Regions from separate parts of the Paenibacillus sp. LS-5 genome, predicted to be linked through region 2. Evidence: riboswitches for the same ligand, from Rfam matches in the RefSeq annotation. Region 2 holds a riboswitch; each other region holds the start of a gene.
The links. Region 2 has a riboswitch for thiamine pyrophosphate ahead of AC0MA3_RS25815 (thiamine phosphate synthase). Riboswitches for the same ligand answer to the same signal wherever they lie in the genome.

Region 1 (6,668 bases), on a different contig from region 2:
TTCAAGGCGGTGGACGGAGGGTAGTACGAATGTAGACAGCTACTCCGACAAAATCCGTTTCTGTCCCTCCAACGCGCGGATCGGGGCAATGTTCTGGGTGAATTCAAGGGTGCCCATGTAACGGCCCGCTTCGTCACGTACTGCGAAATAACGAATGTAGATAAATTTATCCTTTATGGCAATCCAGAAATCCTCGGCGTCTTTGCGGCCTGCCTTGAAATCCTCCAGCAGCTTCTCAACGACATGCACGCTTTGCGGCGGATGGCAGTTCTGCACCGTGCGGCCAATAACAGCCTTAGTGCGGGCGAAGATCCGTTCTTTGCCATGGGAGAAGTAACGAACAACATCATTTTCATCGATAAATGTCAGATCGACGGGCAGATGATTCAGCACGGTTTCCAGCTGATGCAGAGACAACAGGCCCGTCTCGAAGCGGATAAAGCCTTGAGGTGATAAGCCTTCTTTTCCATCTTCTGTGCTTTGCGCAACTGCCCCCTCCGGCTCTGCAGCACGCTCAGGAATCCACTCCCGCTCTGGAGCAGTCAGGCAGAAGCCAATTTCATCGCTTTCGCGGGCGATTTTGACCCATTCATCTTCAGTCAGTTTATCGAGCGCCATCGGCAGCAGAATATTTTCTTCCTTAAAGATCATTTCATTTACTTCCTGGATAATGTTCGTAAGCAGAGCTCCAACCTCTGCCGCTTCCCCGTTGTACGCACTGAGCGCTGCCTTGGCTTGTTTGATCATGCCGCGGATCCCATCATCCACTCCCCACATCACTTTGGTTGGGCCATAAATACCGTATTTCTCAAGGTAAGGGAACAGCAGATTTTCTTTGCGGCTGTAGTGCTTGTCGAGATCAAGCAGCAGGCTCAGATCCTCCAGCAGCTTGAAGATCATCTCTTCGCTGTCGTTTCTTTGGAATTTATCGGCATGCAGCTGCATACGGAAGTTCACCAGCCGCTCAATCTCACGGTTCTCCAGCTTGAAGGTGTGGACGGGATGTCCCGGCTGTTCCTCCGGCTTGGCAGAACGGTGAATCTCCTGGATCGATCCTTTGAAAATGGCCGTGTGCACAGAGCACAGGCGCTGTACCTCCGTTACAGGAATTCCTTCCTCCGTCATCAGGGAATGCTCCATCGCAGAAATTTCCTCTACCGTGACATCACCTACCGCTTCTGCAAAACGCGCCTTGACTTCCTCTACACTTTTACCGGCATGCAATTCCTTAATAATCTCCTTAAGCATGGCTTGGCGGCGTGTCTGCTCAGGAATATCCATTTCACGGTTGTTAATCAGTTCACTCATCGTTCTCTCTCCTTCTCCATTCAATCTGTTTATCTTAGCGCTCTATTCAATAATCTCGAAGCCACGGCTCTGAAAAGCCAGCCGGACGGTTTCGCGATCCATTTTCTTCATTGTGATTCCTTTCGACAAGGTCATGAACCGGCCCGCCGTCTGCAGCATGCCAGGCTTGGTGATATCGCGGAACCCCAGCTCAACCATAATGTCTATGGCTTCCGGATAACGGCTGACCAGCTCGAATATGGACTCATCCATGTTAAGGTGTTTGCTCATTGCACTCTCCTCCTGCAGCTTGGCTTTCTACCAATTGATAACCTTTCTCAACAACAGCTTAGCATAGGGCACAGGGCCGAAGAGTGATTGCAGTCACTAAATTTTAAAGTAGTTGTAGAAGGACAAAGATAATTCATAACGTGAAGCGGATAACCTCTTATCTTCAGAAAAAAAGCTGTCCCCTTACGCCTGGCAGCGCGGGAACAGCCTTAAGTGGTCCGGCTTGGGTTATAGCATTTTGCTTAGCCTGGACGAATTACGGATATCATGCGAAATACGCATACTGCAGAATTTGGGCCCGCACATGGAACAGAAGTGCGCTGTTTTGGCACCCTCGGCTGGAAGAGTCTCATCATGGTACTCCAGCGCCCGCTCCGGGTCCAGCGAAAGGTGGAACTGGTCACGCCAGCGGAACTCGAACCGCGCCTTCGACAGGGCATTGTCCCGATCCTGCGCACCTGGATGACCTTTGGCCAGATCTGCAGCATGTGCGGCGATTTTGTAGGTAACGACTCCTTCGCGTACATCATTTTTGTTAGGCAGTCCCAGGTGTTCCTTAGGCGTGACGTAGCACAGCATCGCTGTCCCGAACCAGCCGATCATCGCCGCACCAATCGCAGAAGTAATATGGTCATAACCTGGTGCAATATCCGTGGTTAAAGGACCCAGTGTATAAAAAGGGGCTTCCTGGCAGAGCTCCAGCTGCTTATCCATATTCTCCTTGATCTTGTGCATTGGCACATGTCCCGGACCTTCGACCATTACCTGAACATCGTGTTTCCAGGCGATGGCTGTCAACTCTCCAAGCGTCTCCAGTTCAGCGAACTGTGCCTCGTCATTGGCATCGTCAATGGAGCCCGGACGCAATCCGTCCCCCAGGGAGAAGGCCACATCATAAGTCTTCATAATCTCGCAAATCTCTTCAAAATGTGTATATAAAAAGTTCTCTTGTTGATGTGCAAGACACCAGGCCGCCATAATAGAGCCGCCACGTGAGACAATTCCGGTCATTCTTCCGGCAGTAAGCGGAATATAACGCTTCAGCACCCCGGCATGAATGGTGAAGTAATCCACACCCTGCTCCGCCTGTTCGATCAGCGTGTCCCGGTACAACTCCCAGGTCAGATCCTCGGCGATTCCTTTTACTTTCTCCAGTGCCTGATAAATGGGTACGGTTCCGATCGGTACCGGTGAATTGCGGATAATCCATTCGCGGGTGGCATGAATTTTCGCACCGGTAGATAGATCCATAATCGTATCCGCACCCCAGCGGGTAGCCCATCTCATCTTCTCCACTTCCTCTTCAATGGAAGAAGAGACGGCGGAATTCCCGATGTTCGCGTTGATCTTAACCAGGAAGTTACGGCCTATGATCATTGGTTCACTCTCGGGATGGTTGATATTGGCCGGGATAATCGCTCGGCCGGCAGCGACCTCATCCCTTACAAATTCAGGCCGTGTATTCTCCCGAATCGCGATATACTCCATTTCTGGTGTAATCATCCCCAGCCGTGCATAGTGGAGCTGGGTGACATTACAGCCCTTACGTGCTCTTAAGGGATTCCGCCGCAAGCCGGTGAACCCTTCCGTTGACGCTCCGTCTGCAGCCAAACCGTAATCTCCAGGTTGAACGGCTCTGCCGGCGTATTCATCTGAATCCCCACGTTCCGCAATCCAGCTTAAGCGGTGCGCCGGCAGGCCCTTACGTACATCGGTCTGTGCAGCAGCATCCGTGTAAATCCCACTAGTATCATAGACACGCAGCGGCTCATTATCCTCTTCCCCCGCAATCCCTTCGGTACGGCTGAGACGGATCTCACGCATCGGGACCTGAATATCCGGGCGCGAGCCCTCTACATACACCTTGCGGCTTGCGGGGAATCCCGAAAGATCAACTTGTTCCTTTTTTGATGAATCTGACATTCTTATCTCCTCCTCAACGCTCTGTGAGCCATTTTAGATAAGATCAGCACGCAGCAAAAAGCCGCTCCACCTGGAGCGGCTTTATTCACGAACAGCCAATAAGGCTGTGCTCAAAAAAGGTCCGGCTCCACTTTCCTACGCTGGTATGATCCAGATCAGGTTCAAGGGTCCGGGAATTCAATTTCCCCGTCTCAGCCCATTCAGGCTCCCCTAGTGGGTATCTATCTAATTAAATACAATCTACGCTAGCAGGTATTTATTGTCAACCAAAAATTCGCTTAGTCCGCTCCGTTACTTATCCAGCGTTTCACTCCAGTCATGCACCATAGTGCCTTCCAGATACTTCTCAGCATCCATAGCAGCCATACAGCCGGTTCCTGCAGCCGAAATCGCCTGCCGATAACGCGTATCCTGAACATCCCCACAAGCGAATACGCCTGGAATGTTAGTTTCTGTTGTTCCTGGATTCACCACGATATAGCCGTTGGCATCTGTAGTAATCTGACCGCCGAGGAATGCCGTATTCGGTGTGTGGCCGATAGCAACAAATACGCCATCTGCTTCCACTAGCTCCTCAAGACCTGTATCATTGTTGCGGACCGTCAGCCCCTTCACCCCGGTATCCCCAACGGTAACTTCAAGCGGCGTGCGGTTCAGTGCCCAGGCCACTTTGCTGTTCTCACGCGCCCGGTCCTGCATAATCTTCGAGGCGCGCAGCTCCGGACGGCGGTGGACCAGGGTTACGCTGGAAGCGAATCGAGTGAGAAAGCTGGCTTCCTCCATCGCGGAGTCGCCGCCGCCGACCACAACAATCTTTTTGCCGCGGAAGAAGAATCCATCGCAGGTTGCACAAGTACTAACCCCGCGTCCGACATTCTCCTGCTCTCCCGGTATGCCGAGGTACCTTGCGGAAGCACCGGTTGATATAATCACCGACTCTGCTTCCAGCACACCCAGTCCATCAACGGTTACTTTGAAGGGGCGCTGCGAGAAATCCACAGCATCCACCCAGCCGTTCTTAAATTGAGCCCCAAAGCGTTCAGCCTGCTTACGCATGTTATCCATCAGATCCGGACCTAAAATACCTTCTGGAAAACCTGGAAAGTTCTCTACCTCTGTCGTTGTAGTCAATTGTCCTCCTGGCTGCAATCCTTCAATAACAAGGGGGCTGAGGTTGGCACGTGCCAGATAAATCGCAGCAGTCAATCCTGCCGGACCTGTTCCGATTACAATTGTTTTGTACATTAGCAAGTCCTCCTTAGGGTCAGATATTTTCCGTAAATGGCGGCAAAACGTCTGCTGCCGCCCCATCCTGCGTTAACCCGCATGCTTGATCAATACGCCGGGCATACCGGCTTACCGTCGAGACGGAAACGCCGTAGTGCTGGGCAGCCTCACGGTAGGTAACCGGATGACCATGCAGCTTGGCGGTTAAATACTCCAGAGCTGCACACCAGCCCTCCGCATGCCGGAACAAAGGAACATCCGGGTAGAGGCGGGCTATGAACTGCTTCCAGAGGAGCTCGGCATCCTTCTTCTGCGCAGTATCAAATCTGCGGTCCTGCACAGCAGCCATATGGTCCAAGATCCGTTGCCAGTCCTCTTTCCACTCCGGCGGTCCTTTATGGCCTGACACAACAGGGTCCTGCACAGCCCTCTGGATTCCGCCTTCCTCCGGACTGCCGCCGATCAGACGCTGCAGACTGAGAAGCGCAGCCTCCTGAAGCGGTTCTTGCTCCGATACTGCCTTCAATACTTCAGACATTTCATCATCTTCAATCCAGTGGAGCGCTTCGGTCACCTGAAGCTTCGTATTGGCATCACCATAACGTAGCGCCCAGAAGAATGACGCACGCAGCAACGGATTATTCTGCAGTTCCTCAGTGAAGCTGTCCGTATTGTTCTTCCACTGCTTCAACTGTTCCTGAAAAGGCAGCTGATAATTATAGCTTACTTGAGACAGTTGCCGATCCTCTGCTTGTGCCAGCTGCATCTGGGACAGGAAAAATTTCGGAACTGCTGATTCCGGGTCCAGTCTGGCGGCCATTTGCCAGCAGCGTACAGCCTCATTATGGAGCCCGCTGTTGCTGGCCGCGGCCGCGCAATAATGGTATAAACCGGCATCACCGCCGACCTCTTCATCCTTCAGCAGACGGCGAAAATGTCCGTATGCTGTTTTGTGCTTGCCCAATATGCCCATCGTAGTTGCCATCTTGAATACATGCTCCTGATGAAAAGGCACAGTCGCTTCAAGCATACGCACCAAGCCTGCAAGTTGGTCCTGATCGCCGGCATATTGCAGAAAAATAGCCATATTGCAGAGTGCATGCAGGTTACCCGGGTCCTGCTTCAGCACTTCGCCAAGGCATTCCTTGGCTTTGGCGAAGCGGCCCATATAGAAATAGGCAAGAGCCAGATTGTTATGTGCCGCCAGGAAGTCCGGGATGTTCTGGACAATCTCTTCAAGCAGCTTGACCGCTTGCGGAAATTTCCCTTCCTCCAAAAGACTCCGGGCTCTGTCATGCTCCACCACACCTTCCCGGCTGCGGATCCGGACTAACGGAGCGGGACGGTTCAACTCATACTGCAGCAGTTCCATCAGCTCTTCGGACTCGGCCAGGAACTCACCACTTGCATCCTCCTGAAGATAGGTGACCAGACTGCGTTCCGCCTCTTCAAAGCTTTCCATATTCGCATAGTTATTAGCCATATAGAAGTGGCATTCTGTCATAGAGGGGTCAATTTCCTCCAGAACATGAGTCAAGATTTCATTAGACGCCTCGTACTTCCCCATCTCCGATAATATACCCGCCATATTACAATGATTCACCGGGTTTTCCGGCTCATATTCAACAGCTTTGCTAAAATTCTTCAATGCCTTATCATATTGAAAGCGGTCCAATGACCGTACGGCTCTTTCAAAGAAAAAATTGGCATCCAGAGTGACGGGAATTACGTTACCATTCACCGCATTATTCTCTGAAGTTCTATCAATCATGGAAGCAAGGCACCTCCCTTTGTAAGCTTCCTTATCCACACAAAAATAGGAGAGCGGCAGCAAACGCCTGCCCGGGCTCCCACCTCAGTGCCGTCGTTTCCATTTTTGGTCCCGACTGTCTTCACACAGTATAACACATGTGACAGGGGGATTCTCAAGATTGGAAGGA
Region 2 (6,668 bases):
GGCTGCGGCTAATGCAGCTCAGAAGGAAGCAGAAGCCGCAGGCAAAATCATCATTAAGGATGCGATTGCGGATATTGCCCTGCAGCAGGTATTGACCCGTCCAACGGATTTCGATGTGATTGCTACGCTCAACCTGAACGGCGATTACCTCTCCGATGCACTGGCTGCACAAATTGGCGGCATTGGTATCGCACCGGGAGCGAACATCAACTATATTACGGGTCACGCCATTTTTGAAGCTACTCATGGTACTGCACCGAAGTATGCGGATAAGGACGTAGTAAATCCGGGTTCAGTTATTCTGTCCGGCGTTATGCTGCTTGAACACCTGGGCTGGCAGGAAGCGGCGGATCTAATCTACAAAGGCATGACCACGGCCATCAACAACAAGACTGTGACCTATGACTTTGCCCGTCAGATGGAAGGCGCCACAGAGCTGAAATGCTCGGCATTTGCTGACGAAATCATCAAGCACCTGTAGTCTACTGCTAACTAAGCTAACTTCTAAAGCACATGCCCTCATTTCTTGAACGGAAATGGGGGCTTTCTTTTCATCGACGGTGAGGTTGGGTATAATAAGTATGTAACTTATATCATAGCGAAAAGTGAGGAGGTCAAATATGGATCGGATTTTCTTTTTCCTACATATGATCGGGACATTGGCGCTCGGCTTCTATCTGGTGCTGCCGTTTATTCTAAGCGGTACAGCCAAGCTGTCTAATACAGCCAAAGAAGGAACGCTAAGTGCGATCGGCGGACTTAACCGGTTTGCCCAATATGGCCTGGTGATTCAACTGTTGACAGGCGGATACATGATCTCACAGGGGGATTACACCGTAGCCTGGATGATTGTTGTCGTAGTACTGCTGCTGGCGATGTTTGCCTTGGGTGGCATTATGAGTAAGCCCTTGCGTTTGGCCGCTGCCGGAATGCGCGAGAACCGTGATGTCTCTGACCATACCGCGAAGCTACGCACGATGAGTCTGCTACTGATGGTTGTGCTGATCGTAATGGTGTTTTTTATGGTGTACAGACACATTATCTAAGCCTATTGAAGTGAAATAGCTCTGGCGGCTGCGGCTGTCAGGGTTATTTTTGTTGAAGTACCTGAAGACAAATTTCGTAAGGGAAAAGGTATGGGATGAACCCTGTATATTGTGGAACATACCTATCCCTGACTGTAGTTCAGCTGAAGCAGCACTTGAGGTGGCTAGGCATACATAAGAAGACTGCTCTCCTAATGGATAGCAGTCTTCTTATATTACGGATGATCCTCACAGCAGTTCCTTTGACGCAAACACATTGCTTTTTTCAAATTCCGCTTGAATCCCAGGTGGAAGCAGGCTCTGTAGCTCGTGACGGGTACACCATTTAGAGTCTGAGTGCTCTTCGGAGAGTACCACGGTATTCCCATCGGTGCGGCACCAGTAGGTGATGATGATGAGTTGCCTGCCAGGATCCGTCAGAAAGGATGTGGCATACAGAAGGTTCTCTACCCTGACCGTAAGTCCGGTTTCCTCCTCAATCTCCCGCTCCAGCGCAGCCTCCAGGCCCTCCCCGAATTCAATTTTGCCGCCGGGACATTCCCAGCTGCCTGCTCCTACCGAATCTGCGGCTGCCCGCTGTACGAGCAGGATTCTGCCTTGATGCAGAATGACTCCTTTGACCGCAACGATGATGCTTCGTGTATTTCTGGTCATCTAACATATGCGCCTCCTCGTCTTAAAGATGGGTCTTTCCGCGTCATGCCGGATTCATACTTCTCTAAAGTATATCGGCCCTTCACGCCAATAACGACTGTATTTTATGTTTGGACAGCCTGGAAGTGTGGTAAGTAACATAGCGTGAAGTGATTGTATAATTAGTGACGCATAAGCCATCTTAATACGATGTGGTTACTCTAACAAAAGGTACACAGCGAAAGGAGAATGGATCATGCCAGAAAATAAACAGTCTTCCAAAACTTTGCCTCCACAGGTGCAGGACCGGCAGCCCGGTATTGAGAGTGAGATGAATCCGCGCCCGGAATTTGAAACTTCCAGCTACAAGGCGGCAGGTAAACTGCTGGGCAAGGCGGCACTTATTACGGGGGGCGACAGCGGAATAGGACGGGCGGTTGCCGTTCATTTTGCCAAGGAAGGTGCGGATGTGGTCATTTCTTATCTGAATGAGCATTCCGATGCCGAAGAGACCAAACGCCAAGTGGAGCAGGAAGGCCGGAAGTGTATTCTGATTGCCGGTGATATCGGCGTAGAAGCATTCTGCCAGGATCTGATCAACAAGGCGGTTGAGGGACTGGGCAAGCTGGACATCCTGATCAACAATGCGGCCGAGCAGCATCCGCAGGACAAGATTGAGGATATTACTTCCGAGCAGTTGGAGCGGACGTTCCGTACGAATATTTTCTCCATGTTCTATTTGACCAAAGCAGCCATGCCGCACTTGAAAAAAGGCTCTACGATCATCAATACGACATCGATTACCGCCTATCGAGGCAGCCCGCAGCTGCTGGACTATTCGTCCACGAAAGGCGCGATTCTAAGCTTTACCCGCTCGCTGTCGATGAATCTGGCGGAAAAGGGCATTCGTGTAAATGCTGTAGCTCCGGGACCGATCTGGACACCGCTGATTCCATCTACTTTTGATGCTAAAAAGGTCAGTGAGTTCGGTGGCACTCAGCCTATGCAGCGTCCGGGGCAACCGGAAGAGCTGGCGCCGGCCTATGTCTATCTGGCTTCGGATGATTCATCCTATGTCAGCGGTCAGGTCATGCATGTCAACGGCGGGGAAATTGTCAACGGTTAGAAGCTACTAAGCGGCCAAGCGTGTGCTGGAAAATATAGTTGTAAGAGCAGGCCTATGCGGTCTGCTCTTTTTATTGTAACGGGTTAAATTAAGCTTTCCTGTAAAAGGGATAGCTTTTCTGAGGAATATTATGTTAATATGAACCACGTCAGCAACTGAATATTGCAATTGTCCCTAGGGGTGCCGTAAGGCTGAGACGAACGTGTGGTTCGGACCCTTTGAACCTGATCTGGTTAACACCAGCGTAGGAAAGCGGAGAATGAATGAACTGCAGCGGAGTTGTATCTCTTACACCCGTATTCCTGCGGAAATTTATGACTGCCTCCTATCCCGGGGGCGGTTTTTTTGCGTTACCGTTCAGTTGCCAAAAAGTGAAGCCGGAGGTGCAAAGTGGCTGAAATTCATTTGATATCGGATGGTAAGTTGGACCCCGGGCGGTTTGCCAGCCTTGCAGCAGCTGTATATCCGTACGTGGACTATATTCACCTGCGGGAAAAGCACCGCTCTGCTGTGGAACTGCTGGGTATGGCTGAGCAGCTTCTGCGTGCTGGAATCCCCGCATCCAGACTGGTCATCAATGACCGGCTGGATATTGCGCTGGCCGTCGGTGCAGGTGCTGTCCAGCTGGCCTGGCACAGCTTGCCACCCGCAGCGGCCCGCACGGCTGCCCCCGGCCTCCGGCTGGGGAGGTCGGTACACTCGGCGGCGGAAGCCGCGGAGGCGGGCAGGCAGGGGTCAGACTACTGCCTGTACGGGCATGTCTTCCCTACTGGCTGCAAGCCGGGTCAGCAGGGGCGCGGTTTGCCACTCCTGGAGGAGGTTGTGCGCAGCAGCAGCATTCCGCTGATTGCCATCGGCGGGATTGATAAGGGTAATGCTGATCAAGTAATCAGGCATGGTGCAGCTGGCATTGCGGTCATGTCCGGTATTTGTGGAGCGGAGGACCCTGTGGCCGCTGCCCATGCTTACCGTCTGGCGTTACAGGCGGTGTAGATCTGAGGTTTGGAGGCTTGTAGAGTCATGAACGTGACACGCGAAGGAGGTGAGAGGGCATGAATCTGATCATCAACGGCAAACCCGGAGAGGTTGCTGAAGACTGCCGGACCGTTGCCGATCTGTTAAGCCGGCCCGAATGGAGCTACCGGCTTGTGATCGTGGAACGGAACGGGGAGATTGTCAGCAAGGATCATTATGAGGAAGTGGTGTTATGTGACGGCGACCGGCTGGAGCTGGTGCATTTTGTAGGCGGCGGCTGAAGGCGTTACCGACTTTCTATTATCTAATTCTTAAGTTCAGAAGAATCCAGGAGGCGAGTTCATGTTAGATCCTTTAGTGATTGGTGGCATTAAGTTATCGAGCCGACTGTTCATCGGCACCGGCAAATACAGCCGCAATACGCTGATTCCCGAGGTGGTGTCATCTTCGGGCTCACAGGTGATCACGGTTGCCCTGCGCCGTGTAGACCCGGAGAGCCAGGACAATATTATCAGCCATATTCCTTCCCATATGACCCTGCTTCCAAATACTTCGGGTGCACGCACCGCTGAGGAAGCTGTGCGGATCGCCAGACTGGCCAGAGCTGCAGGCCTCGGCAATTGGGTCAAGATCGAGGTGATCAGTGATCAGAAATATTTGCTTCCGGATAACCTGGAGACCATCCGGGCTACGGAGATACTGGCTGCCGAAGGTTTCGTAGTGCTGCCCTATATGAGCCCTGACCTCTCCGCTGCGCTGCGGATGAAAGCGGCTGGAGCCGCTGCCATTATGCCGCTGGGTTCACCGATCGGTTCTAACCGGGGACTGCGCACCAAAGAGCTGCTGCGTATTCTCATCTCAGAGGTGGATCTTCCGGTGATCGTTGACGCCGGCATTGGCCGCCCGTCCGAAGCGGCTGAGGCGATGGAACTGGGTGCGTCCGCTGTGCTTCTCAACACGGCAATCGCCACCGCCCGTAATCCGCTGCTGATGGCAGAGGCCTTCCGTGAGGCGGTAGCTGCAGGCCGTAAAGCCTATTTGGCTGGACTCGGTCCGGTGGAAGAGACGGCTGTCGCGTCTTCACCTTTAACCGGATTTCTGAAATAACTCACAGGCCAAGCGAAATGGGGGAGTAACATGAGTTTTTATGAAGTGCTGACTCGTCTGGAACAATTGCCTTACGAGAGCTTATGGCAGGAGTACCGGGTAGAGGATGTGAAACGGGTACTTCGCAAAGATCGTCTGGATGAAAAAGACCTGCAGGCCCTGCTGTCTCCGGCTGCAGAAGCTTGTCTGGAGGAGATGGCTGAGCGAGCGCAGCAGTTGACCCGTGCGCATTTTGGACATGTGATGCAGATGTTCACACCGATGTATCTGGCTGATTTCTGTGTGAACCACTGTACGTATTGCAGCTTCAGCTCGATTTATGATTTTCCAAGAAAAAGATTGACTCCTGATGAGGTTAGACAAGAGGCAAAAGCGATCTCCTCCACAGGTCTGCGTCATCTCCTGATTCTGACGGGAGAATCGCGCAGGGAAAGTTCGGCCACATATGTGAAGGAATGCGTGGAGATTCTTCTGGAATATTTCTCATCCGTCAGTATTGAGGTAAATCCGTTGTCTACCGAGGAATATCGGGAGCTTAGGGAAGCGGGAGTAGACGGGTTGACTCTGTATCAGGAGGTCTACCACCAGGAAACCTACCGCAAGCTGCATGTGAAAGGTCCAAAAAGAGTCTACCGCAATCGCCTGGATGCCCCCGAACGGGGGTGTCAGGCCGGTTTCCGCTCCGTCAACATTGGCGCTCTTCTGGGTATGTATGACTGGCGGCAGGAGGCTTTCATGACTGCAATGCACGCACGCTATCTGCAGGACAAGTATCCGGAATGCGAAATCGGCTTATCTGCCCCGCGCTTTCGTCCGTATTTGGGCGAATTCAACCCGGACAGTGACGTTACCGACCGTGCGCTGGTTCAGATAATTTTGGCGTACCGGCTGTTTCTGCCTCGATCCGGCATCACCTTGTCCACCCGGGAGCCAGCTTCCCTGCGGGATCATCTGATCCACCTGGGGATTACCAAAATGTCGGCAGGTGTCTCCACTGAAGTTGGAGGACACACCCAGGATGGCGGAACCCCGCAATTCGAAATCTCGGATGAACGGACTGTGCAAGAGATAACAGACATGCTTCTGGAGAGCGGTCTGCAGCCTGTCTTCAAAGATTGGGACCTGCTGAAGGTGCCGGTGTAACGGACCCATTACGAGTCCGTAACAGCCCGGGTATTGCTGTTAGAGTTAGGACCCTGTAACCCTGATACCCAGCGCACTCGTTCTTCATTTGTTGTCCGTATCATCCGTAGGCTGCCCGCTATCGGTTCCGGCTGACAATTCATCCAGAGACATCTCGAAGCCGGGAGCCATATGGATCAGAAAATATTCCATCTCCGGCATTTCGAGACCGCGCAGCTTGGCCGCCGTCTGTTCTTTGGCGGCTGCGAATTCACGATTGCCTGCAGAGACCTCCCAGACGCATTTCAGATAAGCGTCGAGATGGTCTGCGGCTTTGACATAGCGGAGCAAATGGGCATCCTCGGAGCCGGAGGGACTGTCTTGCGGCTGCAGAAGGGGGGCATAGACAGAGCTAAGCTCCGGCGGAATCATTCCCTTCAGCCGCTCGGCGGCTACCCGCTCCATGTCGCGAAAGCTGGACAGCAGCCGCGGATTGTTGTGCTTGACCGGCGTAGCGATATCGCCGGTGAAGACCTCAGTAGCGTCGTGAAACAGCGCCATTGCAGCTGCGCGGTCGGCATTCAGCGAGCGGGCGAAGCGGGCGTTGCCGATGGAGCACAGCATATGCGCCAGCAGGGCAACCTGGAATGAGTGCTGCG
Region 3 (6,668 bases), on a different contig from region 2:
TCCGCGCCGCGGACGCGGGAAGGGGACATCGATGGTATGCAGAACGGAACCGGGACGTCCGGAAAATACGTAGATGCGGCTGGAGAGAAGGAGTGCTTCCTCGATATTATGGGTAATAAATAGGACGGAACGGCGGTTCTCCTCCCATAGCTCCAGCAGCCAGCGCTGCATCTGCTCGCGGGTGAGCGCATCCAGCGCGCTGAACGGCTCATCCAGCAGCATCAGCTCTTGCGGTGCGAGCAGCGCCCGCAGGAAGGCCGCCCGTTGCTGCATACCGCCTGATAGCATATGCGGGTAGGCACGTTCAAACCCGCCCAGACCGACCTTGCCAAGCCAGTGGCGGGCAACCGTCCGCGCTTCGGCCTTCGGTTGGCCTTTCAGTTCACCGGCGAGCAGGACGTTGTCCTCAATGGTCCGCCACGGGAATAACGCAGGCTGCTGGGGCATGTAGCTGATCTCACCGCGTTGACCGGTGACGTTCTTACCGCTCATGCTTACCGTTCCGGTACCCGGCAGCTCCAGGCCGCCGATGATATGAAACAGGGTGCTTTTACCACAGCCTGAAGGGCCGACAATGGAGACGAATTCCTGCGGCTCAACGGTTAGTGATACATTGTCGAGTACGCGGGTCTCCCGGCCTCGGTGGAAGTAGGACTTGGATACGCCTCTTACATCCAGCGCAGGAGGGAGGGCTGGAGCTTCGGACATGTGCCCGAAGGGAACCTGTTCCCGGGTGTTCAAGTTTGGATGCCCTGCTGTCAAATCATTCATCCCCTTTCCGGGAAGTGTAAGTATCATGAGGTCTTGCGCGGCTTCCAGCGTACCAGCCATTTCTCGAGAAGTGCGATCAGCGCAAACAGCACCAGACTAAGAAGAACAATAATTACGATGGCGACGAACATCCGGTCTGTGCGGTAGGAGGCCTTCTGCAGCAGCATGTAGTAGCCAATGCCCTTGTCTGCACCGATCCACTCGGCGACTACAGCGCCCATTACTGCGTAGGTCGCGGAGATTTTAAGACCAGAGAACAGGGCTGGCAGAGAACCGGGAAGCTCCAGCTTCGAGAAGATTTGCCACTTGCTGGCCCCGGCCATTTTCATATAGTTCATCATGATCCGGTCGCTTTGGGCCAGCCCGCCCATAGCGGCGACGGCAACCGGGAAGAAGCAGACGAGTGTGATAAGTACGATTTTGGGCAGTAGTCCGAACCCGAACCAGATAATCAGCAGCGGCCCCAGAGCGATGGAGGGCACGTTCTGGCTGAGAATCAACAGCGGGTACAGTGCTCTTCTTAGCCAGGGCACCAAATGCAGCAGCAGAGCGACAATGAGGCCAACGCCTGTGCCGATCGGGAAGCCGATCAAGGTCAGCCGCAGCGTAGCGGCCGTATGTGCCCAAATGCCCGAAGCATTTCCCCGGGATTCGCGCGCGATATCGCCGGGGCTTGGCAGCATCCAGGAAGGGACGTGAAGTACGGAAACCGCCAATTGCCATACGCCCAGAAAAAAGATGACCGCCACAAGGGGCGGCCAGATTTGGTTCCAGTACGATCTCACGGCCGGTACTTTTCCGTCAGCTTGTCCATGCTGATTCCGCTGGGGTTATGAGCAATCTTGATTTGCGAGATGACGCTGGGGCTGCCCGATGCGATCAGCGCTTCATGCATTTGGCGCACCACTTCAAGCAATTCGCTGAGTTCGCCCTCCATTGTCGTTTCCAGCGGATTCACCTGGTGCTTGACGCCCGATTGCTGAATGACCTCTATGGCCTTATCCACATAAGGAATGGAATCCTCGTTATTCGGAGTTTTCGGAATGACTTGAATGCTAAGCAGGGTGTTTGCCATCTCAATCAGATCCTTTCGGGTTTTGTATCGTGAACTTTGCAAGGTTAATATATATTACTTGCTCTCCGGCAGATAATCATTCGTGAACGCCGAAGCAGCATCCAGCGGCTTGTCCAGCAGCTTCAGGCCGTACATCCAGTCGGCGTATTTCTGCCAGACCTCGGCTTTCTGCTCTCCCCATCTGGAGGCATCGTCCGTATATTTCGGGCTAAGCCACTTCTGGCTGGCCAGGACGAGCTTAGGGTCCAGATCCGGCACAGCTTTGGAGAGGATGGCGGCAGCTTCTTCCGGCTTGTCGATCGCATATTGATAGCCTTTGGAGGTAGCAGCAAGGAAAGCCTTCACCAGCTCCGGATGCTCAGCAATTTCCTTCTCGCTGGTCGTCAGCACTGGGGTGTAATAATCCAGCTGAGGCGCGTAATCCTTCAAATACAGCATATCCAGCGGCTCACCGCGCAGTTCAGCTTCAATACCGGTCCAGGCATAGAATATCCAGGCAAAATCGATGTCACGTTTCACGGCGGTGAAGAAATCGGCTTCTCCGATATTGACCAGCTTCACCTTTTTGACATCGCCGCCTTCAGGGTCCATGATCGCCTTCATGGCAGCTTCCTCAGCCGGAGAACCCCAGCCGCCGTAAGTTTTACCTTCGAAATCCTTTGGTGTCTTGATATTGCGGTCCTTCGGAGCGGCAAACCCCGAGGTGTTATGCTGGATGATAGCGGCAATCGAGACGAGCGGCACATCCTGCAGGCGGGCCAAGGTGAGCGCCTCCTGGGCACTGATGCCAAAAGCAGCTTCGCCCGAGGTAATCATCGTGTCGGCTCCCGCTGCACCCGGCTGTACAATTTCTACATCCAGGCCTTCCTCCTTGTAATAACCCAGCTCCTTGGCAGCATAGAGGCCGGTATGGTTAGTATTCGGCGTCCAGTCCAGGGCCACCTTGATCTTGGTCAGTTCCTTTGGCGCGTCCGTTTCTACAGCGGTTGCGGTTGCTTCCGGTGCGGCGTTGCTGTCTCCAGAGGGTGCAGTGCTATTTCCGCCGGAGTTGGTTGTATTGCTGCCGCACCCGGCCATGATGATAACCAACATGCAGCTGATGCAGAGCATTAGTGCTTTTTTGACTCCCATTGCTATTCTTCTCTCCTTCCAGCTACCCAGTCTTCTTAATTCTGATGATGTCCATACCAAAAAAAGCGCCCCGAAGATCGGGACGCCAGCAATTGCGTTAGGTGGCCGCTTAGCCGAAGTGGCTGAATGCGGGTGATGATTCCTACGCTGGCATTATCCAGATCAGGTATAAGGGTCAGTATCTTTAACGGGATACACTCTCAGCCAGCCAATTCCAGCCCCCCTGGTACTATGAAGTTATGGGTGTTGCTGTGTTCTTACGCTGTATTATAGCGGTCCCCTTCGGGGTTGTCCAGTACCAGCCCCAGATTCTGGCGGACTGCCAAACCTCACCAGACAGTGGACTTTCCAAATTGTATATATTAAAATTGTTACTTTACAATTCTGTTTTAATAAAGGAGTGACTCTTATACTCACTGATCAGCAAAATGCCGGAGAACGGCTGAAGGTGCTAGCGGAACAGTTGGCGGAGGAGGTCACTATACGTCAGTATGAGCGGCAGCCCGAGCTGCAGCACAGGTTCGGCCCTTCCGGAATGGCAAGAACCAAGCAGGATTCACTCTATCATTTACGGTATCTGGCGCAAAGTGTGGCGCTGGACAGTCCGCTTTTATTCATTAATTATATTATCTGGCTTAAGGTGCTGCTCGCACAGTACAAAATTACGGCTGAGGATCTGCAGATCAATCTGGGACTGATGAAGGAAGCTGTAGCTTCACAGGTAGAGACGCCGGAAAAAGAGCTGATTCTCAGCTATCTTGATATAGGAATCCACCATGCGCTCGAAGAGCAGAACCTGCCGCCCTTTCTTCAACCGGAGAAACCCTATTTCCGGGAGGCCGAAAGGTACCTGAAGCTGCTGCTGGACGGCGAACGCCGTAAGGCTTCAGAATTTGTGCTGGGGCTCCATGATGAGGGCGTGCCTATCCGTGATCTTTATCTGCATATTTTTCAGAGCAGCCAGTATGAGATTGGCCGTCTATGGCAGCTGGGTCACATTACTGTCGCTCAGGAGCACTACTGTACAGCCTGTACCCAGAGTATTATTTCCCAGCTTTATCCGCGTTGGATTCAGGCGCAGGAAGGGAAGAAGACTCTGGTTGCAGTCGGAGTCGGCCAGGAGCTGCATGAGATCGGACTGCGGATGCTGGCGGATTTCTTCGAAATGGAGGGCTGGAACACCTTTTATCTGGGCTCCAACATGCCTGCAGAAGGTCTGATCCGGTATCTGAAGGAACAGCCTGCCGACCTGCTGGCCATCTCCATCACCATGACTTTTCATGTATCGGAGGTTCAGCGTCTGATAGCTTCCATCCGTACACATGCGGAACTGAATCCCATCAAGATTATGGTTGGCGGAATGCCCTTTAATATAGACAGAGAGTTATGGCAAAAAGTCGGTGCTGACGGCTATGCCCCTGATGCCAAGGGGGCGCTGGAAATAGCGGGGCGTCTTATTCCTGATGCGTGACTCCGGGAGAATTGACATAGAAGGCGGGAGAAGGAAATGACCGACCATGAGCAAGAGATCCGGAAACTGAGAGAGACGATTGAGAAGCTCTCTAACCAGGTGATCCAGGGACAGCAAAGAGAAGAACAAGCCCTGGCTGAATTTTCTGCGATGAACAATGAATTAATTACGATGCACCGGTTGCTCACCAAGAATAGTGCCAGCCTTAAAGCCATGAAGGAAGAGGCGGAACGGGCCAACCGGGCAAAAAGCCTGTTTCTCGCTACAGTAAGCCACGAGATTCGTACGCCGATGAACGGAATTGTGGGGATGACTGAGCTTCTGGAGGCTGAGAACCCGACGGATGAGCAGCGGATTCATCTGGAGGTCATCCGGGAATCGGCACAATACCTGCTCCAGATGATCAATAATCTGCTGGATATCTCCAAGATTGAAGCCAGCAAAATGGAGCTGCAAAAGGCTCCGCTGAGCATACGCAATCTGCTTGAACATGCGGCAAGTCTCCTCTCTCCTGCCGCAGTGAAGCGCGGAAACACTCTGAAATGGCAGGTTGCAGGCAGTGTTGAGAGTACACTGAATGGAGACTCGTCCAAGATTCTTCAGGTGCTCATTAATTTGCTGGGGAATAGCATTAAGTTCACACAAGACGGAGTGGTGGAGGTACGCGTAGGACTGGCTGAAGAGGATGGCAAGCATCAGACGCTGTGCTTCGAAGTCAGGGACGAGGGCATTGGCATCCCGCTGAAGGCTCAAGCCGGGCTGTTCCGGCCGTATTCGCAAGTCAGCCAAGAGTCAGAGATGGCAGTAGAGGGAACAGGGCTGGGGTTGTCGATCTGCAAGTCGATGGTGGAGCTGATGGGGGGTGCGATCACGGTGGATAGTGCACCTGGCCAAGGCTCAACCTTCCGGTTTGAGATAGCGCTGGGCAAGACCGCCCGGCTGCAGGACAACCTGAATGCCGCTGAGGCTCTCCTGCTCCTGCCGGAGGCCCGCTTCAGTACAATGCCGGTGCTGGTTGCTGAGGACAATGGACTGAACAGCACACTCCTGCTGCTGCAACTGAAAAAATTGGGCATTACCAATGTAGAACTGGCCAATAATGGAAATCAGGCTATAGAAGCTTGGCAGAAGAGAGACTTCGGGCTTATTCTCATGGACAGCAGGCTGCCGGGCATGAATGGCGGCGAGGCGGTCCGGAGAATCCGCCAGCTGGAATCCACAGGAACAAGGATGAGAATTCCCATTATTGGTGTGACCGGGGATGGATCAGAAGAGAGCCGGGAAGCGTTTTTTCATGCGGGGCTGGATGACTGGGCCGTGAAGCCGCTGAATCTGGATAAGCTGAAGCAGCTTCTGGACAGATGGTTCGGGCCCAAGCCCTATATTCCGGTATTGAATCGGGATACAGTGTCCGGCATCCGGGAAATGGACGGGGAGGAAGAGCCGCAGCTGTTTCGGACGCTTGTCGATATGTTCAAGGAAGATACCCCGCTGCGGCTGGCTGCCCTGCAGGCAGCGGCGGAGGCCGGTGACCTGCAGGAGATGGCTTCGGTAGCCCATAGCCTGAAATCCGGCAGCCTTGGACTGGGAGCGCAGTACTTCGCCCATGTATGCGCAGGCGTTGAGCAGCATGCCAGAAGAGGAGAATATGAACGGGCGGCACTGCTGCTTCCCAGGCTTGCGCCTGCGTATGCGGAAGCCTGCCGTGAACTGGAGAGCCTGCTGTAGATCAGCGGGCTCTTTTTCTTTTTCTGCGGCGGCTGCGGATTCCGTTCCATAGCTGCTTCAGACTCAGGCCGATACTGACAGCGATCCCTGTGAAGGTGACGAACAGCGCCAGATATTCAAATGGGGAATACTCCAGCATTTTGCTCCAGTCAATCTTGCCTTTAAGGTCCTCGATCACCTGATTCATGCCATAAATACCGCTCACGACGGTGAACACCGTCAGGATCATGAGCAGTGTGTCCCGCCGCTTGGCCTGGAATTTCTCCTGGTATTGAAACAGGTCATTCAAAGTCATTTTGACCTCTTCAAACAGGGCGTCGTTCCCGTAGACTTTGCGCAGCTGAAAAAAAATCTCCCGGCCCTGGGACTGCGAAATTAACTCCAGAAAATAAAATTTGGCAGAGAACTTGTTAATCATAAAAATCAGGTTCTCGATTTCATCCACATCGTGGTTAATGCGCAGCCGAGAGTGGATGTTGGCCAGCTTCAGCA

Region 1: another riboswitch for thiamine pyrophosphate. It lies ahead of thiC (phosphomethylpyrimidine synthase ThiC); the one in region 2 lies ahead of AC0MA3_RS25815 (thiamine phosphate synthase).
Region 3: another riboswitch for thiamine pyrophosphate. It lies ahead of AC0MA3_RS23825 (ABC transporter substrate-binding protein); the one in region 2 lies ahead of AC0MA3_RS25815 (thiamine phosphate synthase).

The regions. Positions count from the first base shown of each region.
Region 1 is NZ_JBWAVA010000027.1:19,172-25,839, forward strand. Features, by position in the region: gene AC0MA3_RS25125 (DUF438 domain-containing protein) at 40-1,308, opposite strand; gene AC0MA3_RS25130 (DUF1858 domain-containing protein) at 1,351-1,578, opposite strand; gene thiC (phosphomethylpyrimidine synthase ThiC) at 1,807-3,501, opposite strand; TPP riboswitch at 3,617-3,723, opposite strand; gene trxB (thioredoxin-disulfide reductase) at 3,793-4,746, opposite strand; gene AC0MA3_RS25145 (tetratricopeptide repeat protein) at 4,766-6,499, opposite strand.
Region 2 is NZ_JBWAVA010000030.1:14,234-20,901, forward strand. Features, by position in the region: gene icd (NADP-dependent isocitrate dehydrogenase) at 1-481, shown strand, start outside; gene AC0MA3_RS25800 (hypothetical protein) at 621-1,046, shown strand; gene AC0MA3_RS25805 (NUDIX hydrolase) at 1,275-1,700, opposite strand; gene AC0MA3_RS25810 (SDR family oxidoreductase) at 1,936-2,805, shown strand; TPP riboswitch at 2,972-3,073, shown strand; gene AC0MA3_RS25815 (thiamine phosphate synthase) at 3,196-3,798, shown strand; gene thiS (sulfur carrier protein ThiS) at 3,858-4,061, shown strand; gene AC0MA3_RS25825 (thiazole synthase) at 4,123-4,887, shown strand; gene thiH (2-iminoacetate synthase ThiH) at 4,918-6,030, shown strand; gene yfbR (5'-deoxynucleotidase) at 6,115-6,668, opposite strand, start outside.
Region 3 is NZ_JBWAVA010000023.1:360-7,027, forward strand. Features, by position in the region: gene AC0MA3_RS23810 (ABC transporter ATP-binding protein) at 1-708, opposite strand, end outside; gene AC0MA3_RS23815 (ABC transporter permease) at 795-1,556, opposite strand; gene AC0MA3_RS23820 (thiamine-binding protein) at 1,553-1,846, opposite strand; gene AC0MA3_RS23825 (ABC transporter substrate-binding protein) at 1,901-2,977, opposite strand; TPP riboswitch at 3,100-3,212, opposite strand; gene AC0MA3_RS23830 (cobalamin-dependent protein) at 3,426-4,448, shown strand; gene AC0MA3_RS23835 (ATP-binding protein) at 4,485-6,176, shown strand; gene AC0MA3_RS23840 (hypothetical protein) at 6,178-6,668, opposite strand, start outside.